Dyadobacter pollutisoli: one gene and its partner. The protein of the gene in region 2 interacts with the protein of the main gene of each other region in a pairwise test. Links are inferred from orthologs where the notes say so. Each region holds a gene or a part of one and is shown on either strand. Other genes may lie near its edges.

Region 1 (3,352 bases), 130 kb from region 2 along the record:
GGCACCCGCCTTGACGCCAAAGCGAAAAGCAGGATCATATTGAGCCGTCGCCGCATGCGTAATCAGTAACGCACAAACCGCAATCATAATGTTTTTCATAGCAATCAGAATTAAAATGAATTTGTAATGATATTGCCATTGCTATTCAAAAGCCATGCCGTGTTCAAAGGATAGTGATAACGGTTTAAATGGGCATTTGTTTCTACAAAATACCGGTTTTAAAAAACGTAAATAGGTAATGTGGAGTTGAATAACCTTTATGCAATCAAAAAAAGCTATTTTTGCGGTCGATTTACAAAAATGAAGGGCCGGAACACATAAAACCGGGGTTACGAACAAAAGATATGAGTGAATATAGTCATCGGGAAATAGAAAAAAAGTGGCAGGATTACTGGCAGAGCAGCGGTACTTTCCAGGTATCCAACCAATCCGCTTTGCCGAAGTATTATGTGTTGGATATGTTTCCGTATCCTTCGGGAGCAGGGCTGCATGTTGGCCATCCGCTGGGATACATTGCCTCGGATATTTATTCCCGTTATAAAAGATTAAAGGGATTCAATGTGTTGCATCCAATGGGATTCGACAGCTTTGGCTTGCCTGCCGAGCAGTACGCGATCCAGACTGGCCAGCACCCTGCTATTACTACCGAGCAAAACATTACCCGCTACATTGAACAGTTAAAAAACCTGGGCCTCAGCTACGACTGGAACCGGGAAGTGCGGACGTCGGATCCTGGATATTACAAATGGACGCAATGGATTTTTGCAGAATTGTTCAACAGCTGGTACAACAACGATACGGACAAAGCTGAATCCATCGATACGCTGACGGACAAATTCAGTAAAGAAGGAAATCAAAAAATCAATGCTCCCCGCGACGAGGATACCCCGGTTTTTTCGGCCGAGGAATGGAATGCGTGGTCGGAAGAGGAGCAATATAAATTGACATTGAAATACCGGCTGACCTACGTTGCTGATGCGACCGTCAACTGGTGCCCGGGCCTTGGCTCTGTGCTTTCCAATGATGAAGTGAAGGACGGTGTTTCTGAACGCGGCGGCTTTCCTGTTATTCAAAAACTGATGCGACAGTGGATGATGCGCATTAATGCCTATGCACAACGTTTGCTGGACGGGTTGGATACTGTGGAATGGACCGACTCATTGAAGGAGCAGCAACGCAACTGGATCGGAAGATCGGTCGGTGCGCTGGTGAAATTCGCCATTGACGGACAAGAAGGAAATATTGAAGTTTTTACCACCCGCGTGGACACGATTTACGGGGTTACATTTATGGTAATTGCGCCCGAGCATGAGCTTGTGGACGTCATTACCACGCCTGAACAACGTGCCGATATCGATGCATACATTGCGATGACGCAGAAAAAATCGGAGCGTGACCGGATGTCGGATGTGAAAACGGTTTCGGGAGCATTTACGGGTGCATTTGCTATTAATCCATTTAATGGCGAGAAAGTACCTGTTTACATTGCTGACTACGTTTTGGCGGGTTACGGAACAGGAGCTGTGATGGCTGTGCCATCAGGTGATCAACGTGACTGGAACTTCGCAAAGCATTTTGACTTGCCTATCATACCGATCCTGGATTCTCAAAAAGAAACTGAAACCCAGGCGGACGCTACCAAGGAAGGACATTATATCAATTCGGGAATGATCAATGGTTTGACATTCCACGAGGCTAATAAGGTGCTGATCCAATGGTTGGAAGAAAAAGGTATTGGTAAAGGAAAGATCAATTACCGGTTGCGTGACGCGGTTTTCAGCCGCCAGCGTTATTGGGGTGAGCCGGTTCCGGTTTATTATAAAAATGACAGCACCGGACAGCCATTGCCTTATTTGTTAGAGGAAAGTGAGTTGCCGCTGAATTTGCCTGAGGTTGATAAATATTTGCCTACTGAAAACGGAGAGCCGCCGTTAGGACGGGCTCAGGATTGGGCGCACGGCTCAGGGAATGGTTACGAGCTGAGCACTATGCCGGGCTGGGCTGGTAGCAGCTGGTACTGGTACCGCTATATGGACCCTAAAAATGAGGGTGAGTTTGCTTCGAAGGAAGCGATCGAATACTGGCGCGATGTGGATTTGTACATCGGCGGCACCGAACACGCGACAGGACATTTACTTTACAGTCGTTTTTGGAACAAGTTTTTGAAGGACAGAGGCTTTGTTCCCGAGGAAGAGCCTTTCAAGAAACTGATCAACCAGGGAATGATCCAGGGGCGCAGCAATTTTGTGTACCGGGTAAAAGGAGACGATTATAGCAAACCTGTCTTCGTAAGCGCAGGTTTGCGGTCGCAGTATGAAGTGTCGGCATTGCACGTTGACGTTAACATTGTGGAGAACGATGTGCTGGATGTTGCCAAGTTCAAAGCAACGCGACCGGACATTGCAGGTGAAAATGCAGAATTTATCCTGGAAGACGGGAAGTATATATGCGGCGTGGAAGTGGAAAAAATGTCCAAATCCAAGTTTAATGTAGTGAACCCAGACGATATCGTTGAACGTTACGGTGCGGATACATTGCGGTTGTACGAAATGTTCTTAGGCCCATTGGATCAGGCAAAGCCATGGAATACCAATGGAATCGACGGTACTTATCGCTTTATCAGGAAGCTGTGGCGGTTGTTTTACAATGACGCCGGGCAATGGATGGTGAAGGATGTTGCTGCAAAGCCGGAGGAGCTGAAAATACTGCATAAGACGATCAAGAAGATTGAGGAAGACATTGAACACTTCTCATTCAACACGGCTGTAAGTGCTTTCATGGTTTGTGTCAATGAACTGGGAAGTTTGAAATGCCAGAGCAGGGCGGTTTTGCAGGAGCTGATCATATTGCTTTCACCTTATGCGCCTCATATTTCGGAAGAACTTTGGGATGCATTGGGTAATGAAAAAGGAATGGTTTCCAAAGCTGATTTCCCGAAATGGGAGCAACAATATGTGGTGGACGCAGTCTTTGAATATCCGATCCAGATCAATGGAAAAGTAAGGGCTTCGTTGTCATTTGCATTGGATACACCTGCTTCGGAAATTGAAAAAGAAGTGCTCGCGAATGAAACCGTTCAGCGATGGATGGAAGGTAACCCGGCCAGGAAGGTGATCGTGGTTCCGAAACGTATAGTTAACGTGGTTATATAGACCATTTTAGCGACAGGACATAAAAAAGGAGACATTGCAGGTCAGCGCAATGTCTCCTTTTTTGCAATTAAGCAGTTACTTGATGGTAATCTCGCGCTCGGTTTGTTTTTCGGTCAGTTCAAATGCTTTGGTAATTTTTTCACCGTTGCTTGAAATCTCCAATGTGTAACTTCCAAGCGGTAGGTCGCTTACATCCATTG
Region 2 (2,959 bases):
GTTGAAGAGAGTTCACGCCATCTTCGAAAATAACATCAAGTGGCGCATTAAAAACATCTCCCAGGTTTTTGGCTTCCGCATGATCTTCCAGAATTCTTTGAAGCTTCCTTGAAGCCTTTTGATGCGGCGTTTTTGGGCTAGGAGACATAATCTCCTCTCCATTGATGATCTGTGTGAGATCCGGGTTGTACCAAATGGCAGCTTCCATAGTTTTCATAGGTGTCACCTGTTTTACGAAAATACTCAAATTTTGTGAAAAGAATCATGTTGAAAAGTTGCTTGTAACACGCAGTCGGTTATCGACATATTATAGAATACGTGGAACGGAGGTATCGGTCACATTTTTGACATTATTCCCAAAATTTGGAATTAATCTTAAATTTGGGCCGAATCACCAAAGCAGCCGCTATAACCATGAGTCCCGAACAGAAAATCCAGGAGCTAACCGACCAGCTGAACCATTACAACTACCGATATTACCAGGATAGCGTATCGGAAATTTCGGATTTTGAATTTGACCAGTTGTTAAAGGAATTGAAAGCGCTGGAAGATCAGTATCCTGATTTCAGATTGGGCGATTCCCCGACTCAGCGGGTTGGCGGCGCCATTACCAAGAGCTTTAATGCAGTTTATCACCGCTATCCGATGTTGTCGCTGGATAACACTTATAATGAGCAGGAGCTCCGGAATTTCGATGAGCGTGTGCGGAAGGGATTGGACGGGGAGCCGTACGAGTACATCTGCGAACTCAAATTTGACGGGATTTCATTGAGTTTTACCTACGAAAATGGCGTGCTGGTGAGAGGGGTAACCCGCGGCGACGGTACCCGTGGCGACGAAATTACCAATAATGTGAAGACCATTCGCTCCTTGCCACTCCGGGTAAAAGCAGAAGACCAGCCACCGATTTTTGAAGTACGCGGCGAAGGTTTTATGCCCATCACTTCTTTTCAGAAATTGAATGAAGAAATGGAAACGCTGGGCGAAAACCAGTATGCCAATCCCCGGAATGCGGCTTCGGGCTCATTCAAATTGCAGGATTCAGGCGAAACGGCAAGGCGGGCGCTGGATTGCTATGTTTATACTTTTCTGACTGACACAGAATTCTTTAAAAGTCATGAAGAAAGCCTGTTGGGACTGAAATCCTGGGGATTTAATGTTTCGCCGGGCTGGAAAAAGGTTAGTAACATTGATGAGGTGATCGCCTACATTCATGAATGGGAAGATAAAAGGATGACATTACCGCTGGCGACGGATGGTATCGTGATCAAAGTCAATTCCTTTGAGCAGCAGCGTGAACTGGGTTTTACGGCCAAAAGCCCTCGCTGGGCCATTTCATTTAAATACAAAGCAGAAAACAAACCTGCGATCCTGCGGTCGGTGAACTATCAGGTGGGCCGCACGGGAGCTGTGACGCCCGTCGCCAATTTGTGTGATCTGACTGAACGCGCACTTCCATATAATAAAGTAAAAGGGGTGCATCTTTCGGGTACCAGGGTGAAAAGGGCCACATTACACAATGCAAACGAGCTGGAAAGGCTTGGTATACAGCTTGGTGATACGGTTTTTGTTGAGAAAAGCGGCGAGATTATCCCGAAAATAACCGGCGTAGATGTCAGCCAGCGCGAATTATACCCTACTACACCAATCATTTTTCCAACACATTGTCCCGAATGTAATTCTGAACTGCAGCGAAATGAAGGAGAAGTGGCCTTTTTCTGTCCGAATGACAGCCATTGCCCGCCACAACTGAAAGGCAGGATCGAGCACTTTATTCATCGTAAGGCCATGAACATTGAAAGTTTGGGCGAGGGAAAAATTGAATTGCTCTTCGACCTGAATATGGTGCGGACACCGGCCGATCTTTATGACCTTACCTATGAAAATTTGCTAGGCCTCGAAAAAACCATTGTCAATGAAGAAACAGGCAAGACTAAAATCATCAGTTTCAGGGAAAAAACGGTTGAAAATATCCTGAAAGGTATTGATCTGTCAAAAACGGTACCATTCAAAAATGTGCTATTCGCGCTCGGAATCAGGTTTGTAGGAGCTACGGTTGCAGAAAAACTTGCTGCCTATTTCAAATCCATTCAGGCATTGCGGACGGCCACTTATGAACAGTTGACGGCGGTACCGGAAATCGGTGGCCGCATTGCATTGAGTATTGAATCCTATTTCAGCATTCCCGAAAATCAGGATCTGGTGGAACGGCTCGAAAAAGCGGGGCTACAAATGGAGAGCGACGAAAAACCAGTGGAGCTGGAAAGCGATATGCTGGAAGGAAAGACGTTTGTGATCTCCGGTGTTTTTGAAAATTTCGAAAGGGACGATTTGAAAATGAAAATTGAGGTGAATGGCGGACGGGTCCTTAGCGGGGTGTCAGGAAAGCTGAATTACTTACTTGCCGGTGCAAATATGGGACCTGCCAAGCTCGAAAAAGCACGAAAACTGGGCGTTACCATTCTGTCCGAGGAAGAATTTTTAGCAATGATTGAGAATAAGTAAAGAAAAACGGCTCAGAAAGCTAACTTTGTGTTTTAAAATTAACCAATTATATAAGTAAATAATGCCATTGGACCAACGTTTCAAAGGGGTGGGAGCAGCGCTGATCACGCCTTTTGATGAGCAGAATGAGATTGATTACCAGGGGTTGAAAAAATTAATCGACCTGGTGACAGAAGGAGGAACGGACTATCTTGTCGTTCAGGGAACCACAGGGGAATCACCTACCGTAAACTCCAAGGAAAAACGTGAAATTCTGGCATTTACAATCAAGAACAACTATAAGTCCCTGCCAATAGTTTACGGCATAGGAAGCAACGATACCCAGTCCGTTCTGGATTGCATTAAGGAGACCGATTTCAATGGAGTCGACGCTATATTGTCGGTTTGCCCATATTACAATAAACCTACTCAGGAAGGTATCATCGCACATTTCACGGCTATCGCGGACGCTTCA

Evidence for each region. Proteins that work in one complex are often made in the same cells at the same time.
Region 1: the proteins of ligA (region 2) and leuS interact in binary tests that used the Escherichia coli proteins (3 or more experiments, as listed by UniProt). The link is inferred for Dyadobacter pollutisoli from one-to-one orthologs.

The regions. Positions count from the first base shown.
Region 1 is NZ_CP112998.1:4,271,084-4,274,435, reverse strand. It holds leuS (leucine--tRNA ligase), read left to right. Parts: upstream 1-344; coding sequence 345-3,152; downstream 3,153-3,352. Other genes in the region: ON006_RS17465 (T9SS type A sorting domain-containing protein), read right to left, coding at 3,228-3,352; ON006_RS17475 (porin family protein), read right to left, coding at 1-99.
Region 2 is NZ_CP112998.1:4,405,916-4,408,874, reverse strand. Bases 16-2,959 are described here. They hold ligA (NAD-dependent DNA ligase LigA), read left to right. Parts: upstream 16-414; coding sequence 415-2,505; downstream 2,506-2,959. Other genes in these bases: dapA (4-hydroxy-tetrahydrodipicolinate synthase), read left to right, coding at 2,567-2,959; ON006_RS18035 (Uma2 family endonuclease), read right to left, coding at 16-217. Also shown: more of ON006_RS18035, read right to left, coding at 1-15. UniProt on the Escherichia coli protein: DNA ligase that catalyzes the formation of phosphodiester linkages between 5'-phosphoryl and 3'-hydroxyl groups in double-stranded DNA using NAD as a coenzyme and as the energy source for the reaction.